Haloterrigena salifodinae: one gene and its partners. Each later gene encodes a partner of the first gene's protein in a complex. Links are inferred from orthologs where the notes say so. Each region holds a gene or a part of one and is shown on either strand. Other genes may lie near its edges. The genes, in order: EH209_RS03425, EH209_RS15215, EH209_RS20560, rpoB and EH209_RS15220.

Region 1 (4,479 bases):
GTTCGGGGCGTCATCGAGGACGACGGCGAACTCGTTCCCACGAGCGAGTTCGATCACGACCTCTCGAACCGGTATCCGGGGAAGGAGGTCGAGGTCGAGGACGTGCCCAACGCCTTCGTCTTCCACGTGGAGACGGACGGCTCCTTCAGCGTTGAAGAACTGGTCACGCGAGCCGCCGACTCGATCGAGTCCCGGGCGACCGAACTCGAAGACGCAGTACAGCTATAGCAACAGATGTTCCGCCCCAATTCCCGACACCAAGAGCCCGCGTTCGCCGGCGCCGTTAGCAACGAGACCGGTGCGGGCTCGTCCGATGGAATCGAAAGGGGTTTGAAGGGGCGGCGGATACACAGAAGTGCGAGCAGGGATAGCCAAGTCAGGCCAACGGCGCAGCGTTCAGGGCGCTGTCTCGTAGGAGTCCGCAGGTTCAAATCCTGCTCCCTGCATCCACTTCTCACTCGTCGAACGTCCACGACCGAACAGCCGACCGTCCGTACCGGACGCCGAACTGTACGCGTTGAGGCCGTTCGACACGACAGCGATTCCACGACCGACGAGACGGTTCCTCGTCCCGTCGGTTCCGTATCTTTGGAGGAAACCAATGAGTAGCAAAACTAATCCGAGGCTCAACGATCTCATCGCCGAGCTGAAGTCGACGTCCCGCGAGACGGACGCCGACGTCTGGCGAGATGTCGCGGATCGACTCGAGAAGCCCCGGCGCACCCACGCAGAGGTGAACCTGGGCCGTATCGAGCGATACGCACGCGAAGAAGAGACCGTCGTCGTTCCCGGCAAAGTGCTGGGCTCCGGCGCACTACAGAAATCGGTTACCGTCGCGGCCGTCAACTTCAGTTCCTCGGCCGAGACGAAGATCGAACAGGTTGGCGAATCAGTACCGCTCGAGCAGGCGCTCGAAGCAAACCCCGATGGATCTAACGTCCGGGTGATTCGATGAGTATCGCGGAATTCGACGCAGACGTCGTCGTCGACGCCCGAGACTGCATCCTCGGTCGCGTCGCCAGCGAAGTCGCACAGCGCGCACTCGACGGCGAGAGCATCGCCATCGTCAACGCCGAGGACGCGATCATCACCGGCGACAAGGAGGACGTCTTCGGTACCTACCGCAAGCGACTGCAGCTGCAGTCCGACAGCGGTCCCTACTACCCGAAGCGGCCGGACACGATCTTCAAGCGCTCCGTTCGCGGCATGCTGCCGTACAAGAAGCCCCGCGGCCGAGAGGCGCTCGATAGCATCCGCGTCTACGTCGGCAACCCCTACGAGGGCGACCAGGAAGCGGAAGTGCTCGAGGGGACGTCGCTGGACCGGCTTTCGAACATCCGCTTCGTCCAGCTGGGCGAAGTCTCCGAACAGTTAGGTGCTAACGTCACATGGTAACGAACACGAGTGGAAAGAAAAAGACCGCCGTCGCCCGCGCGACCGTTCGCGAGGGCGAGGGTCGCGTCCGAATCAACTCCAAGCCAGTCGAACTGGTCGAACCGGAGATGTCCCGGCTCAAGATGCTCGAGCCGTTCCGCATCGCCGGCGAGGACCTGCGCAGCGAGATGGACATCGACATTCGCGTCGAAGGCGGCGGCATTAGCGGACAGGCTGACGCCGTCCGCACCGCCATCGCACGCGGCATCGTCCAGCACACCAACGATGCCGAACTCCGCGACGCCTACATGGAGTTCGACCGGTCGCTGCTGGTCAACGACGTTCGCCAGTCCGAACCGAAGAAATGGGGCGGCCCGGGCGCTCGGGCGCGCTACCAGAAGTCCTACCGCTAAGGTGATTCAAGCATGATGGTACCGGTCCGGTGTTTCACCTGTGGCAACGTCGTCGCCGAACACTGGGAGGAGTTCGACGAACGAGCGAACGAGGGCGACGAGGATCCCGAGAAGGTCCTCGACGAACTCGGCGTCGAGCGCTACTGCTGTCGACGCATGCTCGTCAGTCACCGCGACCTCGTCGACGTCGTCTCCCCGTACCAGTAACAATGCAACAACAACAGCACAACCGCTACGAGAAAGCACGCATCCTCGGCGCTCGAGCGCTGCAGATCTCCTACGGCGCGCCGGTGCTGGTCGAAACCGACCAGTCGGAGCCGATCCTCATCGCCGCCGAGGAGTACGACGCCGATGCGCTTCCGTTCACCGTTAAACGGGGGTACGACCGAAAATGACGCTCATCACTGACGTTCGCCTGCGTCGGATCCTCGACTCGCGGGGCAATCCGACCGTCGAGGCCGACGTGGTGACAGAAAGTGGCGGTTTCGGCCGCGCCGCGGCGCCGAGCGGCGCCAGCACCGGCGAGTACGAGGCCGTCGAGCGACCGCCCAGTGAGGCGATCGCCGCGGCCCGCGAGGATGCCGTCCCACGGCTCGTCGGCGAGGCCTACGCCGGCAACCAGCGCGAGGTCGACGCCGCACTGCACGCCGCCGACGGAACCGACGACTTCTCGGAGATCGGCGCCAACAGCGCGGTCGCCATCTCGATGGCCGCCGCGAAGGCCGGTGCCGACGTGCTCGGCGCGCCGCTGTTCCAGCACTTAGGCGGCGCGTTCCGCGGCCAGAACTTCCCGATCCCGCTCGGGAACGTCGTCGGCGGCGGCGAACACGCCGCCGACGCGACCGACATTCAGGAGTTCCTCGTCGCGCCCGTCGGCGCACCCAGCGTCGAGGACGCCGTCTTCGCCAACGCCACTGTCCACAGCACCGTCGCCGACCTGCTCGAGGAACGCGACGTTCCCTGCGGCAAGGGCGACGAGGGGGCGTGGGCGCCGTCGATCGACGACAGCGAGGCCTTCGAGATCGTCGACGAAGCGGTCTCGATCGTTCAGGACGAGGTCGGCTTCAATATCGGCTTCGGACTGGACGTCGCCGGCGCGGAGCTGTACGACAGCGACGCCGGTACCTACGAGTACAGCGACCGGAGCCGCGACACCGACGAGCAGATCGAGTACATCGCGGAGCTCGTCCGCGAGTACGATCTGGTCTACGTCGAGGACCCCCTCGACGAGGACGACTACGACGCCTTCGCCGACCTCACCGACGAAGTCGGCGACCAGACGCTGATCTGCGGCGACGACCTGTTCGTCACGAACACGGATCGACTCGTCGAGGGTATCGACCGCGGTGCGGCCAACAGCATCCTGATCAAGCCAAACCAGATCGGGACGCTGACCGACGCCTTCGACGCGATCGAACTCGCAGCCCAGAACGGCTACGATCCGGTTATCTCCCACCGCTCGGGCGAGACCGAGGACACGACGATCGCACACCTCGCCGTCGCGACCGACGCGCCCTTCATCAAGACGGGCGCCGTCGGCGGCGAGCGAACCGCCAAACTCAACGAGCTCATCAGAATCGCAGACGACGCGACATGACAGATAACGACGCAACCCAAGAAGGGCTCGACGCCGCCGAGGAGGAAATCGACGAGGAGCCGGCCGAGGGGCCGGGTCCCGCCGCCGAGGAGGACGTCGAGCCTGTAGACGAACAATCCGCCGACGCCGAGGCCGCGGAGGCCGACGCCGACGCCGAACCAGCCGCCGACGAGGAGGAAGAAGACGCCGGACCCTCCCTCGACGACGACGTTATGAGCGACGAGGAGGCCGACCTCCTCATCCCCGTCGAGGACTACCTGGGCGCCGGTGTCCACATCGGGACCCAGCAGAAGACCTCGGACATGGAGCGGTTCATCCACCGCGTCCGGACCGACGGTCTCTACGTGCTCGACGTCTCGAAGACCGACGGCCGCATCCGTACGGCCGCGGACTTCCTCGCCAACTACGACCCCGAGCAGATCCTGGTTACCTCGAGTCGCCAGTACGGTCGGTTCCCGGCGGAGAAGTTCGCCGAGGCCGTGGGCGCCCGCGCCCGCACCGGCCGCTTCATCCCGGGCACGCTGACCAACCCCAAGTACGACGGCTACATCGAGCCGGACGTGCTGGTCGTCACCGACCCGATCGGTGACGCCCAGGCCGTCAAGGAGGCCATCACGGTCGGCATCCCGGTCATCGCGATGTGTGACTCGAACAATCAGGTCAGCAACGTCGACCTGGTCGTCCCGACGAACAACAAGGGTCGCAAGGCCCTCTCGGTCGTCTACTGGCTGCTCGCCAACGAAGTCCTCGATCGACGCGGCGCCGAGCCGTCCTACTCGCTCGACGACTTCGAAAGCGGCGTCTAATCCGTTCGAGCCGATACTGATCGTTTTCGCTCTCGCTATACCGTCTCGACGAGCGGCCGCACCGTCCGCGTCGCGGGCTCGAGTCACACCTGCTGAACAAAGGAATTACATGAGCACCCGCACAACGGGCGACTATGATCGATTCGCTGTTTCACTTCGAGGAGGACGTCATCCCGCTGCCGGTCGTGCTGGCCGCGGCGGCACTGATCGTGATTTTCGCCGTCGGCATTCCGTACCGCGCCCTCGTCGGCTTCTGAATCGGTGAAGACGGTTCGACCAGTACGAGCCG
Region 2 (2,976 bases), on another replicon or contig:
CGCGCTCGACGCTGGCCTTGTTCATGACCAGCGCGTCCTCGATGTTGAACCCTTCGTAGCTCATCACGGCGACGACGAAGTTCTGCGCCGCGGGGCGCTCGTCGTAGCCGATCTGTTCGGTGGTCTGGGTCTTGACCATCGAGAGCTGGGGGTAGTGCAGCAGGTGCTGGCGCGTGTCCGGCCGGATCCGGTAGTTCGCGCTCGGCAGCCCCAGCGACTGCTTGATCATCCCCGCACCCATCGTAATACGCGGCGAGGCGTTGTGCTCGGGGTAGGGGATCATCCCCGCACCGATCGAGAAGATCAGCGACGGATCGATCTCGAGGTGGGTGTGTTTCTCGGTGAGGTGCTCTTCGTCGACGGCCACGAGGATGTCCTCTTCCTCCTCAGCGTCGATGAACTCGACGTAGCCGTGCTCGACGAGATCGTCGAACTCGAGGTCGCCGTCCTGTATCGCCTCGATCTCCTGGTCGGAGATGCGCGGTTCGCCGTCCTCGACGACTAGCAGGGGTCGTCGCGCGCGGCCGGCGTCGGCGTTGACGATCACTTCGCGGGTGCGCTCTTTCACCGAGACGTTGACCATCTCGGAAACGTCGCCGATGCGTCGCGCTTCGCGGATCTGTTCGGCTAGCTCGTGCGGATCGGGATGGGTCCCCACCAGCGACCCGTTGACGTACACTTTCGCGTCTCGTTGTTGGCTGCTCATAATTGATCAGTCGTCTGCGGTCGATCGTTCGATGCCCTCGAGGCCGGGAATCCCCTCGACGCCCATCGATGCCAGTTCACGTTTGAGTTCCTGTTCGTCCTCGACGTTCTGGGAGAGCTCCATCGACTGCGCGAAGTTCTTCACCAGCCCACAGTTCGGCCCCTCGGGCGTCTCCGAGGGTCCGATGCGACCCCACTGAGTTGCGTGTAAGTCCCGCGCTTCGAAATGCGGCTGCGAGCGCGAGAGCGGACTGCGAAGGCGGCGCAGGTGCGACAGAACGCCCATGAAGTCGGTCCGGTCGACAAGCTGCGAGACGCCGGAGCGGCCGCCGACCCAGTTGCCCGTCGCGATCGGGTGCTCCAGGCGCTCGGTCAGGACGTCCGAACGGACGACAGTCGAGACCGAGAGGTTCCGGTTGCGCATGTTGGCGCGCTCGAGCTGGTACTTCACGTCCCGGGCCAGCTTGTTCAGCGCGGTCCGGAACAGGTCCTTCATCAGATCGCCGCTGACCTTCAGCCGCTTATTGGCGTAGTGGTCCTTGTCGTCCGAGTCGCGCCGACCTAGCGCGAGTTCGAAGCAGGCCTCGGCCATCCGGCAGAGGTAGTGGGCCTTATTGATCCGGACGTCCTCCTCCTCGACGCCGTCCTCGTGGAGGTGGGGCAGCAGGTAGCGGTCGATGACGTAATTCGCGCGCTTGAGCTGGTAGTTTTTCCCCTGCCCGGAGGCGACGCGCTTCCCAAGTTCCTCGATGGCCTCCTCTTCGCTCTGGACCTCGGCGGCCTCGAGGTTCTCGAGCATGTACTTGACGACCTCGGGGTCGTTCGAGACCTTGTGGACGATCTCCTCGTCGCTCTCCAGCCCCAGCGCGCGGACGAGCGTGACGAAGTTGATCGAGCCCGATACCGACGGGAACGAAACCTCGAGCAGCCCCTCGCGGTTCCGTTCGCAGAGAACGAGCGCGCGGTAGCCACGGCGCTGGGAGAAGGTCTTGGCGACCTGGATCTCGTCGCCGTACTTGGTGTCGTACTCGGCGAGGATCTTGTTAGGCGCGAGGTCCTCGCTGGTCATCAGCACCCGCTCGGAGCCGTTGACGATGAAGTAGCCGCCCGGGTCGGCGGGGTCTTCGCCGATCTCGACGAGCTCCTCGTCGGAGAAGCCGGCGATGTTACACTTGTCGGAGCCGACCATGATCGGCATCCGACCGATCTTCGTCTCGGTGGAGTCGACGACCCGCTGGTCGCCCTCCTCGCCCTTGACGATCGACATCTCCATGAAGACCGGCGCGGAGTAGGTAATGTTACGTAGCCGGGCTTCCTGCGGATAGAGCAACTCTTCCGAGCCGTCTGCCTCCCTGACGCGGGGCGTCACGACGCGGACGTCGCCGAGTTTGACGTGAACGGGTTCCTCCCCTTCCTTGTCGCCGATGTCCGTGTCGATCGTCTCCTTCTCGTCGACGACTTCCTGCATTCCGCGGTTGAGGAAGGCGTTGAACGACCGGTAGTGGTGTTCGGCGATCCGTTCCTTCGCGAAGTATTCGCGCGAGATCTCTCGCCGTTTCTCGCGATTGAGTTCTATTGACATTTATTCCACCACGAGTCGGTATACGACTGCCTGGTCGGCTGTCCGTGAGTTCCGAACGATCTTGATAACGTCGCCGATCTCCGCCTCGTCCGGCAGGGCGGGATCGCTGCGCTTGATTTTCGGCAGGTCTGTGCGGTCGATGTCGTACTCCTCGAGGACCTCGTCGAGCGCGTCCTCGTCGAGTACGGTGTGCTCCGGAACGAGTTCGTGTTGGCTTACGTCTACCATGTGTTGGGGTTGGTGTGCGTGTCGGCTATTGGGAGAGAAGCGGCTGTCACGAGATACTACAGCAGAATACCGCCGGGACGCATTTAACGGTTACTAACTCGAGCGGGTAGCGCAGCTACCCGACCGGAGCGGCCCTGACCGGAGGCACCGATCACGTGCGACAGTACCCCGGTATCAGTTAAATTCCTTGTGGAGCGTGAGGGAGTGTATCACAGTGGGGGCTCGAGGGGGACTCCATGATTCGATTCGCCGTACCACACGGTGATCGATTGGAAAGCCTTAATACTATCTTCGGGAAAGGAAGAGTTGCGTTGGAAGCCCGGATGGTGTAGTGGCCCATCATACGACCCTGTCACGGTCGTGACGCGGGTTCAAATCCCGCTCCGGGCGTCTTCTTCCGCGAACAACAAGTCGACGAGCACTGCGTAGCGTGTGCTCGTCAATAATGAGCGGCAAGCCGG
Region 3 (4,285 bases), on another replicon or contig:
TCGACCCGCTCGAACGTGAGTCCGCCCGCCGTCTCCGACTCGCCGTCGGCGGGCATCGGCGTCGTCCCGACGGTCTCGCCCGCCTGCGTCTCGACCTCGAGGACGAACTCGCCGTCTCGGGACTCGATCGTGACGTTGCGATCGTCGATGCGGACGTCCGCCCGCGCCCCCTCGGACTCGTGGGCGAGCCGTCGGTCTTCCCCCTCGGGCCAGATCTCGACTTGATAGACGGTGTCGTTGCCGACCGGCTCCCAGCCGGTCCGCTCGACGTGGACGGTCTCGCGCCAGCCCGGGCCGCCGACGACGACCCCGGCGTCGCCGGTGAATGCGAGCCGGTTGGCCGGCACCACCTCCACCCAGATCTGGCGCTCCGTGCTCGAGACGATCACCCCGCTGGACTCGATCGAGATGGCCTCCGCGAGCGGTCCCACCTGGACCGGCGAGACCTTCTGGTTCTCGACTCCTTCGGCGTACTGGATCGTGTAGTCATCGATCTGGACGGCCGACTCGGAGGCCTCGGTCGCGTCATCGAGCACGAAGAGGTTGACCGGGACCGCCGCGCCGGCGACGACGGCGAAGACGGCCAACACGGCGAACAGCGCCGTCTTGCGCCGCGTGACCGACGAGAGACGCGTCGACCCCCGGTCGGTCGCCGCCGTCGCGATCTCGCCGATCCGCTCGAGGGGCGAGGTCGACGACCGATCGCTGCCGCGGGCGATCTCGAACGGCCGAGCGACGGGCGACCTAGAACCCGAGCCGCGGAGTCGAGCGAGGCGACGCTCGAGTCGGTCGGGGACGACCGGGCGATCCGAGGCCGTTATCGCGATCGTGACGACGAGCGCGAGGACGACGACGACCAGAACGCCGGGGCCCTGGAAGAGGTAGTAGACGTTCGCGCTGCCGAACCAGTAGATCTGCCACAGACCCTGAGCGAAGCCGAACAGCAGGATTGCGATCCAGACCCGAAGCGCGTCGGGACGGCGTCCCCGCTGCCGGAGGAGTCCGATCGCGAGGACGAGTCCGATGAAGAATCCCAGCGCGTGGCCCTGAATGGCGATGCCCGCCCACGAGGGCGCCGACGGGGCCCGCGGCTGGGCCACGTAGACGCCGATCGGCGTCTGGAGTGCGCGATAGAGCGTCAGCAGTGCGCTCTGCACACCGAGCACGCCGATGAGCGTCACGATCGGATAGTGGACGAGCGAAAAGGCTGCGAAGGCGAAGACGATCCCCGAGAAGCCGATGACGGGACCGAGCGCGAACAGGCTCGAGCCGATCGTGATCGCGACGACGATCAGCGGGAAGACTACCAGCGCGCGGATCCACGGGTTGGTCCGCCACGACGTCGCCGCCGTCTCGCCCCGTCCGTCGGGGTAGTGGCCCCAGGCGTACTCCGCAATCGGCGCGACGACGACGGCGCCGGCGAGGTTCCCGATGAGGTGTCCCGGGCCGGCGTGGGAGAACGACGCCGTTAGCATTCCCAGCGGATAGAAGTACGAATACGCGCGGTAGGGGAGCGTTACCGGGCTTCCGAACGCGGTGATTCCGTCCTGGACGAACAGGTAGATGCAGTAGACCAGCGCGATCACGAGCAACGATCCCCACGGGACGCCCAGGACGAGTCGCGAGCGGGCGACGTCGCCCCAGCGGCGGGCGGGGCTGTGGAGTCTGCGGACGACAGCGACGGAGGCGAGCACCGATGCCACCATAAACAGCGGGACGACGACCGACAGCGCGATCGTCAGGAGGGCCTCCTGCGAGAGCATATCCAGTGGTTCGGCCGCGGCTGTATATTGGTTTAGGTTCTCCCTATCGCGGGTCGTGCAATCGCCGATCACGCACGCGCGGTCGACCCCGTCGCCGACCGCCGTCCCTCGAGCCCGAACAGAAAGCTACAAGCGGCCGACGACCGGAACGGTGGACATGGAACTGCGGGTCACCGAGAGCACCGACACCGAACTTTCGATCGAGATCGCTGGCGAGGATCACACCTTCATGAACGTCCTCAAGGGCGCACTGCTCGAGCACGAGAACGTCAGCGCGGCCACCTACGACGTCAACCCCGAACAGTCGGGTGGCCAGACCGAACCCATCCTCACGATCAAGACCGAGGGCGGCGTCGATCCGCTCGAGGCCCTCGAGGATGCGGCAGTCAACGTCCGCGAGAAGGCCATCTCCTTCCGCGAGGCGTTCGAAGCGGCCGCCTGAACAGGAGCTTCGACACTCGATCTCGGGGGCTCGAGTCCTCGTCTTCTCGCCGGAAACGTCTCTCGAGGTAGATCACGCTCCGTCCGGACGGGATCGGAACGTCCAACAGCTCACTATAGCGCCGCGTCCCCCACCACTCAGGCCAACTACTGTGCGGTGGCGCGCGCTGATCCTCATGGTGCAGAACGAAACGGCGTTCGCCTAGCAGGCTGCGTAGTGGACGTAGACTGACCCCTCGACGACGTGTAAGTCGAGCCCCTCGCGCTCGAGTTCGGGATCCGTGACCGCGTCGCTGGTCTCGAGCCCGCCGGCGATCTCGTCGGCGAGGGCGGCCTCGTCGTCGTAGTCGTCGATCGATAGCGGCGGGGTCAACTGACCGCTGGTGCCTGCGCTCCCGCAACCGACGCCGAAATCGCTCGGCTGGACCCCCTCCGATTCCGTGCCGTCGTGCTCGCTCGCCACGTACGCTCGGTTGTTGTACTCGGCGTAGGCCGCGAGTCCGTCGTCGTACGAGCGCGAGCTATCGCGCTCGGTCTCGAGTCGGTCGTGAACCTCGAGTTCGGTCGCCTCGAGGTCGATCCCCGCGGCCTGGCTGCCCGACCCCGGCGCGTCGGGCGGCGACGGTTCGCCGACGCCCGGAATGATCGACAGCGGTACGACACCGGTCGCGAACAGTGCGGCGACCACGACGATGGCCGCCAGAATCGGCGCGTACGGCTTGGCCACCTCGAGCCAACTGGACGTCTCGAGTTCGCCGTCGACATCGTCGTAGTTCTGTTCGATCTTCTCCAAGTCGTGGTTACCGCAGCGCGAACACGGCGGATTGTACTTGACGTGGTCACGACCGCAGTCCTGACACCGCCAGACGTAGGTGGTGCCAGTGTCGACCGTTTCCGTCTCGGTCACGCCGGTGTCGACGGCGGGGTCACGGTCGCTCGAGGCCGCCCTCGAGGACTCGCTTCGCTCGGCCTCTGTCTCGTCTTCGCCCTCGCCCTCGCGGATGACCGCCTTCTCGAAGGTATTGTGTCCGCAGTTATCACAGGGAGGGTCGTCTTCCGCGTGAGGTTTGCCACACCACGTGCACCGCCACTTCACTGGTCGTAACGCACGACTGTGTCGATATAAGCGTGTTGGAAGTCGAAACGAACGGCCTGAGTTGCCTCGCTCACCGGCTCACGGCCGACTGCCATTCACCGTTTCGTTCGCTCGCGAATCAGAGTCGAACCGGAACGTTCCGGTCGTCCAGATACTCCGTTCCCACCTTTTTCCGCTCGGGTTCGTTCCACTCACCACTCGCGCAAAAATCTGGACCAAAAAGCCGCTTGCTCACTGGCTCACGGCCGACAGCCGTTCGCCGGTTCGTTCGCTCGCGGTTCAGAGTCGAACCGGGACGCCCCGCTCGTCCAGATACTCCTTGGTCTCCTCGATCGAGTACTCGTCGAAGTGGAAGATCGAGGCCGCGAGGCCGGCGTCGGCGCCGGCTTCCGTGAACACGTCGTACATGTCCTCGGGGCCGCCACAGCCAGAGGAGGCGATGACGGGCGTGTCGACGGCGTCGCAGACCGCCTCCGTCAGCGGCAGGTCGTAGCCGTCCTTGGTGCCGTCCTTGTCGATCGAGTTGACGAACAGTTCGCCCGCGCCGCGGGACTCGGCCTCCTGTGCCCACTCGAGGACGTCGACGCCGGTTCCCTCTCGGCCGCCCTTCTTGGTGCACTCGAACCAGCAGGACTCGCCGTCGATCTCGACGTAGTGTTCGCCCCCTTCGTCGAACCGCCGTCTGGCGTCGACGCTGATGACGATACACTGGTTGCCGAAGGCCTTGGCGCCCTCGTTGATCAGTTCGGGGCGCTCGAGCGCGCCGGTGGTGATCGAGACCTTGTCGGCGCCGGCCCGCAGCGTCTCCTTGATGTCGTCGGTGGTGCGGATGCCGCCGCCGACCGTGAGGGGGATAAAGACCTCGTCGGCGACGCGCTCGACGACGTCGAGCATCGTCTCGCGACCCTCCGCGGAGGCGGTGATGTCAAGGAAGACGAACTCGTCGGCGCCAGACTCGTTGTACGCCTTGGCCATCTCCACCGGA
Region 4 (2,886 bases), on another replicon or contig:
CTGAACAAGCTGGCCCGGGACGTGAAGTACCAGCTCGAGCGCGCCAACATGCGCAACCGGAACCTCTCGGTCTCGACTGTCGTCCGTTCGGACGTCCTGACCGAGCGCCTGGAGCACCCGATCGCGACGGGCAACTGGGTCGGCGGCCGCTCCGGCGTCTCGCAGCTTGTCGACCGGACCGACTTCATGGGCGTTCTGTCGCACCTGCGCCGCCTTCGCAGTCCGCTCTCGCGCTCGCAGCCGCATTTCGAAGCGCGGGACTTACACGCAACTCAGTGGGGTCGCATCGGACCCTCGGAGACGCCCGAGGGGCCGAACTGTGGGCTGGTGAAGAACTTCGCGCAGTCGATGGAGCTCTCCCAGAACGTCGAGGACGAACAGGAACTCAAACGTGAACTGGCATCGATGGGCGTCGAGGGGATTCCCGGCCTCGAGGGCATCGAACGATCGACCGCAGACGACTGATCAATTATGAGCAGCCAACAACGAGACGCGAAAGTGTACGTCAACGGGTCGCTGGTGGGGACCCATCCCGATCCGCACGAGCTAGCCGAACAGATCCGCGAAGCGCGACGCATCGGCGACGTTTCCGAGATGGTCAACGTCTCGGTGAAAGAGCGCACCCGCGAAGTGATCGTCAACGCCGACGCCGGCCGCGCGCGACGACCCCTGCTAGTCGTCGAGGACGGCGAACCGCGCATCTCCGACCAGGAGATCGAGGCGATACAGGACGGCGACCTCGAGTTCGACGATCTCGTCGAGCACGGCTACGTCGAGTTCATCGACGCTGAGGAGGAAGAGGACATCCTCGTGGCCGTCGACGAAGAGCACCTCACCGAGAAACACACCCACCTCGAGATCGATCCGTCGCTGATCTTCTCGATCGGTGCGGGGATGATCCCCTACCCCGAGCACAACGCCTCGCCGCGTATTACGATGGGTGCGGGGATGATCAAGCAGTCGCTGGGGCTGCCGAGCGCGAACTACCGGATCCGGCCGGACACGCGCCAGCACCTGCTGCACTACCCCCAGCTCTCGATGGTCAAGACCCAGACCACCGAACAGATCGGCTACGACGAGCGCCCCGCGGCGCAGAACTTCGTCGTCGCCGTGATGAGCTACGAAGGGTTCAACATCGAGGACGCGCTGGTCATGAACAAGGCCAGCGTCGAGCGCGCGCTCGCCCGATCGCACTTCTTCCGGACTTACGAGGGCGAGGAACGTCGCTACCCCGGCGGCCAGGAGGACCGCTTCGAGATCCCCTCCCAGGACGTCCGCGGCGCCCGCGGCGAGGACGCGTACAACCACCTGGACGAGGACGGTCTCGTGAACCCCGAGACGGAGGTCGACGAAAACTCCGTTCTCCTCGGGAAGACGAGCCCGCCGCGGTTCCTCGAGGAACCCGACGACATGGGCGGTCTCTCGCCCCAGAAGCGCCGCGAGACGTCGGTGACGATGCGCTCCGGTGAATCGGGCGTCGTCGACACCGTCACTCTCATGGAGGGCGAGGACGGCTCGAAGCTCTCGAAGGTCTCCGTGCGCGACGAACGGATCCCCGAACTCGGGGACAAGTTCGCCAGCCGGCACGGTCAGAAGGGTGTCGTGGGCCACCTCGCACCCCAGGAGGACATGCCCTTCACCGAGGAGGGCGTCGTGCCCGACCTCGTGTTGAACCCCCACGCGCTGCCGTCACGGATGACCGTCGGACACATCCTCGAGATGATCGGCGGCAAACTCGGCTCGATGGAGGGCCGGCGCGTCGACGGGACGCCGTTCCTCGGCGAGGACGAGGACGAACTCCGCGACGGCCTCGAGGACGCTGGCTTCGATTCGGCCGGCAAGGAGACCATGTACTCCGGGGTCACCGGCGAGAAGATCGAAGCCGAGATCTTCGTCGGCGTGATTTTCTACCAGAAGCTCTACCACATGGTCTCGAACAAGCTGCACGCCCGCTCGCGCGGGCCGGTGCAGGTGCTGACCCGCCAGCCGACGGAGGGGCGCGCCCGCGAGGGCGGTCTCCGTATCGGGGAGATGGAACGCGACGTGTTCATCGGCCACGGGGCCGCGATGACGCTGAAAGAACGACTGCTGGACGAGTCCGACCGTGAGTTCATCCACATCTGTGCGAACTGCGGAATGAGCGCGGTCGAAAACGTCGAACAACGGCGCGTCTACTGTCCGAACTGCGACGAGGAAACCGATATCCACGAGATCGAGATGAGCTACGCGTTCAAGCTCCTGCTAGACGAGATGAAAGCGCTGGGTATCGCACCGCGACTCGAACTGGAAGACGCCGTCTAAACAATGCAAAACAGTACACCCAAAGACATCGGACAACTCTCCTTCGGGCTCATGCAGCCCGAGGAGTATCGGGAGATGAGCGCGACGAAGATCATCACCGCCGACACCTACGACGATGACGGGTTCCCCATCGACATGGGGCTGATGGACCCCCGACTCGGCGTCATCGACCCGGGCCTCGAGTGCAAGACCTGCGGCAAACACTCGGGATCGTGTAATGGCCACTTCGGACACATCGAACTGGCCGCCCCGGTCATCCACGTCGGCTTCACGAAGCTCATCCGACGGCTCCTGCGAGGGACCTGTCGGGAGTGTTCGAAGCTCCTGCTCACCGAGGACGAGCGCGACGAGTTCCGCGAGGATATCACGGAGTCGCGCAAGCTCGGCCGCGACTTAAACGACGTGACTAAGGCCGCGATCCGGCAGGCCCGCAAGAAGGATCGCTGTCCGTTCTGCGGCGAGATCCAGTACGACATCGACCACGAGAAGCCGACCACCTACTACGAGGTCCAGCAGGTCCTGACCAGCGAGTACTCCCAGGAGATCGCGGCTGCGATGCAGGGAGAGGGCGAGGACGCAGAGCGG
Region 5 (4,301 bases), on another replicon or contig:
CTGAGTTGCGTGTAAGTCCCGCGCTTCGAAATGCGGCTGCGAGCGCGAGAGCGGACTGCGAAGGCGGCGCAGGTGCGACAGAACGCCCATGAAGTCGGTCCGGTCGACAAGCTGCGAGACGCCGGAGCGGCCGCCGACCCAGTTGCCCGTCGCGATCGGGTGCTCCAGGCGCTCGGTCAGGACGTCCGAACGGACGACAGTCGAGACCGAGAGGTTCCGGTTGCGCATGTTGGCGCGCTCGAGCTGGTACTTCACGTCCCGGGCCAGCTTGTTCAGCGCGGTCCGGAACAGGTCCTTCATCAGATCGCCGCTGACCTTCAGCCGCTTATTGGCGTAGTGGTCCTTGTCGTCCGAGTCGCGCCGACCTAGCGCGAGTTCGAAGCAGGCCTCGGCCATCCGGCAGAGGTAGTGGGCCTTATTGATCCGGACGTCCTCCTCCTCGACGCCGTCCTCGTGGAGGTGGGGCAGCAGGTAGCGGTCGATGACGTAATTCGCGCGCTTGAGCTGGTAGTTTTTCCCCTGCCCGGAGGCGACGCGCTTCCCAAGTTCCTCGATGGCCTCCTCTTCGCTCTGGACCTCGGCGGCCTCGAGGTTCTCGAGCATGTACTTGACGACCTCGGGGTCGTTCGAGACCTTGTGGACGATCTCCTCGTCGCTCTCCAGCCCCAGCGCGCGGACGAGCGTGACGAAGTTGATCGAGCCCGATACCGACGGGAACGAAACCTCGAGCAGCCCCTCGCGGTTCCGTTCGCAGAGAACGAGCGCGCGGTAGCCACGGCGCTGGGAGAAGGTCTTGGCGACCTGGATCTCGTCGCCGTACTTGGTGTCGTACTCGGCGAGGATCTTGTTAGGCGCGAGGTCCTCGCTGGTCATCAGCACCCGCTCGGAGCCGTTGACGATGAAGTAGCCGCCCGGGTCGGCGGGGTCTTCGCCGATCTCGACGAGCTCCTCGTCGGAGAAGCCGGCGATGTTACACTTGTCGGAGCCGACCATGATCGGCATCCGACCGATCTTCGTCTCGGTGGAGTCGACGACCCGCTGGTCGCCCTCCTCGCCCTTGACGATCGACATCTCCATGAAGACCGGCGCGGAGTAGGTAATGTTACGTAGCCGGGCTTCCTGCGGATAGAGCAACTCTTCCGAGCCGTCTGCCTCCCTGACGCGGGGCGTCACGACGCGGACGTCGCCGAGTTTGACGTGAACGGGTTCCTCCCCTTCCTTGTCGCCGATGTCCGTGTCGATCGTCTCCTTCTCGTCGACGACTTCCTGCATTCCGCGGTTGAGGAAGGCGTTGAACGACCGGTAGTGGTGTTCGGCGATCCGTTCCTTCGCGAAGTATTCGCGCGAGATCTCTCGCCGTTTCTCGCGATTGAGTTCTATTGACATTTATTCCACCACGAGTCGGTATACGACTGCCTGGTCGGCTGTCCGTGAGTTCCGAACGATCTTGATAACGTCGCCGATCTCCGCCTCGTCCGGCAGGGCGGGATCGCTGCGCTTGATTTTCGGCAGGTCTGTGCGGTCGATGTCGTACTCCTCGAGGACCTCGTCGAGCGCGTCCTCGTCGAGTACGGTGTGCTCCGGAACGAGTTCGTGTTGGCTTACGTCTACCATGTGTTGGGGTTGGTGTGCGTGTCGGCTATTGGGAGAGAAGCGGCTGTCACGAGATACTACAGCAGAATACCGCCGGGACGCATTTAACGGTTACTAACTCGAGCGGGTAGCGCAGCTACCCGACCGGAGCGGCCCTGACCGGAGGCACCGATCACGTGCGACAGTACCCCGGTATCAGTTAAATTCCTTGTGGAGCGTGAGGGAGTGTATCACAGTGGGGGCTCGAGGGGGACTCCATGATTCGATTCGCCGTACCACACGGTGATCGATTGGAAAGCCTTAATACTATCTTCGGGAAAGGAAGAGTTGCGTTGGAAGCCCGGATGGTGTAGTGGCCCATCATACGACCCTGTCACGGTCGTGACGCGGGTTCAAATCCCGCTCCGGGCGTCTTCTTCCGCGAACAACAAGTCGACGAGCACTGCGTAGCGTGTGCTCGTCAATAATGAGCGGCAAGCCGGAAATCAGGGATTCGAACTACGGGACAAGCGAACCGACGTGAGCGAAGTTCAGGTGGCCCCCATTCCGCTAGAGGTGCCTTTTCCGCAGAGAGCCCGAAGTGACCCCTGGGGAACGCGATCTCTATCGGTTGACTACTTCCAAGAGCGCCAGACGAGAGACGGTCTCCGATAATGATAAGACAACTGAATAATATCCAGAACACAACCCTTAATACCGTCACCGGGAAAGGAAGAGTTGCGTTGGAAGCCCGGATGGTGTAGTGGCCCATCATACGACCCTGTCACGGTCGTGACGCGGGTTCAAATCCCGCTCCGGGCGTCTTCTTCCGAAAACAACAATCGACGAGCACCGGGTAGCGTATGCTCGTCAATAATGAGCGGCAAGACGGAAACCAGGAATTCGAACTCCGGAACGAGTGAACCGACGTGAGCGAGGTCAGGTGGTTCAAATCCCGCTCCAGACGCTTTTCCAATCTTAATTTCCGAGTAACTGATTCGCCGTTCGCGAGTATTCGAGGATCAATCACCTGCAAGAAGGCATCTTGCTGATCGATACTAACAGCGCGTAGTTGGAAGTGACGTGATCGAGAGGTCGCAAAGCGTACAGCAGCCGTCGCTCGTGGAGTAATCGAAACTCGAGGCGAGGAATCGATCGTCCGACAGCGAGTCGCTCCGACGGTTATGAAGATGCCGAGCGAGAGCGCTGTTATGGCACCGCGGAACACGAAACAGACCGGCGACGAAACGGAGGCGCGGATCATCGCCGCGCTGATCGAGTACGACTACTCTGTTTCGATCCCGTTCGGGGATAACGACAGATACGATCTCATCGTGGATACGGAAAGCGGGCTACGTCGCGTACAGTACAAGACTGGGTGGGTCGAAGACGAGGTCGTTCGGTTCAAAACTGCGAGTAAAACTACCGTCGGCGGAACCGTTACGCTGACCGATTACGGCGGCGATATCGACGCTTTCGCGGTTCGGTGTAATGATACCGACGAACTGTACTGGGTGTCACTCGAGGCCACCGGACGAAAAAACACGTATCTCTGACTTGCGGAACCCGAAATCGATCATCCGAACGTCAAACGAGCCGAGAAATATCAATTCGAGCGGTGACTCCCCTGACAGCCGCCGCGGAACTGTCCGTCGGCACTGTCGCTCGAGAACCTAATTATTTAGTGGCCACTTGAACATCCCTCAGTGGACTGCAGCGACTTGCGCTACTGGTAACCAATGACGAAACCGATCACCGTTCTCATCGTCGACAACGAACCGGGGTTCGCCGATCTGGCCGGCGAGATGCTCGAGCGCGAACGCGATGCGATCGTCGCCGAAGCGGCGACGAACGCGACGGCGGCGCTGGAGATCCTCGAGCAGCGAGAGATCGATTGCATCGTCAGCGATTACGAGATGCCCCGGATGACGGGGTTGGAGCTGTTGGAGCGAGTTCGCGAAGACGATCCGGATCTGCCGTTCATTCTGTTTACGGGGCGGGGCTCCGAGGAGATCGCCAGCGAGGCGATCGCGGCCGGCGTGACCCAGTACCTCCAGAAGGAGTCCGGTAAGGAGCAGTACGCGCTGTTGGCGAACCAGATCACGAACGCGGTCTCCCAGTATCGGACCGAGACGGAACTGCGGGAGAGCGAGCGACGGTACGAGCGGACGCTAACGACGTTACACGAGACGACACGGGATCTGATGCGTGCGGGCACGAAACGGGAGATCTACCAGTCGGCGGTCGATACGGCGGGTGAGATCCTCGACGTGCCCGTCGCCGCGGCGTACACGTTCGAGCCGACGGACGGGATCTTAGCGCACGCGGCGTCGATGCGAGAGTCGCGGGAACTCGTCGATCCAGAGATGCAGTTCGAGCAGGGTGAGGGCCATGTCTGGGAGGTGTTCTCGGAGGGAGAGAGCGCCTACTACGAGGACGTGACACGGGACGCTGACACCAAGACGCTGAGCCGGAGCGAGCTGATCGTCCCGCTCGGGACCCACGGCGTGTTGGTCGCGGGAACCGAGGACGTCGACGGTTTCGACGAGACGATGACGGAACTGCTGCACATTCTGGCCGCCAACACCGAGGCGGCGCTCGATCGGGCCGAACGCGAGCAACTGCTCCGGGACCACGATCGGACGCTCACTCAGCAAAACGAGGAGCTGACGCGGCTCAACCACACCAACGAGATCGTTCGCGAGATCAATCACGGCGTGGCGCAGGCC

Evidence for each region.
Region 2: EH209_RS03425 (region 1) and EH209_RS15215 share a complex: the UniProt entries of both Methanocaldococcus jannaschii proteins name them as parts of the RNA polymerase complex. The link is inferred for Haloterrigena salifodinae from one-to-one orthologs.
Region 3: EH209_RS03425 (region 1) and EH209_RS20560 share a complex: the UniProt entries of both Methanocaldococcus jannaschii proteins name them as parts of the RNA polymerase complex. The link is inferred for Haloterrigena salifodinae from one-to-one orthologs.
Region 4: EH209_RS03425 (region 1) and rpoB share a complex: the UniProt entries of both Methanocaldococcus jannaschii proteins name them as parts of the RNA polymerase complex. The link is inferred for Haloterrigena salifodinae from one-to-one orthologs.
Region 5: EH209_RS03425 (region 1) and EH209_RS15220 share a complex: the UniProt entries of both Methanocaldococcus jannaschii proteins name them as parts of the RNA polymerase complex. The link is inferred for Haloterrigena salifodinae from one-to-one orthologs.

Annotation. Positions count from the first base shown.
Region 1 is NZ_RQWN01000001.1:668,963-673,441, reverse strand. Bases 715-3,589 are described here. They hold EH209_RS03425 (DNA-directed RNA polymerase subunit K), read left to right. Parts: upstream 715-1,996; coding sequence 1,997-2,182; downstream 2,183-3,589. Other genes in these bases: rpsB (30S ribosomal protein S2), read left to right, coding at 3,381-3,589; eno (phosphopyruvate hydratase), read left to right, coding at 2,179-3,384; EH209_RS03430 (DNA-directed RNA polymerase subunit N), read left to right, coding at 1,800-1,994; EH209_RS03435 (30S ribosomal protein S9), read left to right, coding at 1,389-1,787; EH209_RS03440 (50S ribosomal protein L13), read left to right, coding at 952-1,395. Also shown: EH209_RS03455 (DNA-directed RNA polymerase subunit D), read left to right, coding at 1-228; more of EH209_RS03445, read left to right, coding at 602-714; more of rpsB, read left to right, coding at 3,590-4,190; EH209_RS24915 (hypothetical protein), read left to right, coding at 4,325-4,447. UniProt on the Methanocaldococcus jannaschii protein: DNA-dependent RNA polymerase (RNAP) catalyzes the transcription of DNA into RNA using the four ribonucleoside triphosphates as substrates.
Region 2 is NZ_RQWN01000003.1:134,618-137,593, forward strand. It holds EH209_RS15215 (DNA-directed RNA polymerase subunit B''), read right to left. Parts: upstream 2,288-2,976; coding sequence 713-2,287; downstream 1-712. Other genes in the region: rpoB (DNA-directed RNA polymerase subunit B), read right to left, coding at 1-706; EH209_RS15220 (DNA-directed RNA polymerase subunit H), read right to left, coding at 2,288-2,515. UniProt on the Methanocaldococcus jannaschii protein: DNA-dependent RNA polymerase (RNAP) catalyzes the transcription of DNA into RNA using the four ribonucleoside triphosphates as substrates. The Rpo2 subunit (Rpo2N and Rpo2C in this organism) is implicated in DNA promoter recognition and in nucleotide binding.
Region 3 is NZ_RQWN01000005.1:78,772-83,056, forward strand. Bases 882-3,562 are described here. They hold EH209_RS20560 (DNA-directed RNA polymerase subunit L), read left to right. Parts: upstream 882-1,920; coding sequence 1,921-2,205; downstream 2,206-3,562. Other genes in these bases: EH209_RS20555 (rhomboid family intramembrane serine protease), read right to left, coding at 882-1,763; EH209_RS20565 (hypothetical protein), read right to left, coding at 2,407-3,300. In the rest of the region: more of EH209_RS20555, read right to left, coding at 1-881; imidazole glycerol phosphate synthase subunit HisF, read right to left, coding at 3,580-4,285. UniProt on the Methanocaldococcus jannaschii protein: DNA-dependent RNA polymerase (RNAP) catalyzes the transcription of DNA into RNA using the four ribonucleoside triphosphates as substrates.
Region 4 is NZ_RQWN01000003.1:132,909-135,794, reverse strand. It holds rpoB (DNA-directed RNA polymerase subunit B), read left to right. Parts: upstream 1-471; coding sequence 472-2,301; downstream 2,302-2,886. Other genes in the region: EH209_RS15205 (DNA-directed RNA polymerase subunit A'), read left to right, coding at 2,305-2,886; EH209_RS15215 (DNA-directed RNA polymerase subunit B''), read left to right, coding at 1-465. UniProt on the Methanocaldococcus jannaschii protein: DNA-dependent RNA polymerase (RNAP) catalyzes the transcription of DNA into RNA using the four ribonucleoside triphosphates as substrates. The Rpo2 subunit (Rpo2N and Rpo2C in this organism) is implicated in DNA promoter recognition and in nucleotide binding.
Region 5 is NZ_RQWN01000003.1:135,519-139,819, forward strand. The notes cover bases 1-2,697. They hold EH209_RS15220 (DNA-directed RNA polymerase subunit H), read right to left. Parts: upstream 1,615-2,697; coding sequence 1,387-1,614; downstream 1-1,386. Other genes in these bases: EH209_RS15215 (DNA-directed RNA polymerase subunit B''), read right to left, coding at 1-1,386. In the rest of the region: EH209_RS15240 (bacterio-opsin activator domain-containing protein), read left to right, coding at 3,312-4,301. UniProt on the Methanocaldococcus jannaschii protein: DNA-dependent RNA polymerase (RNAP) catalyzes the transcription of DNA into RNA using the four ribonucleoside triphosphates as substrates.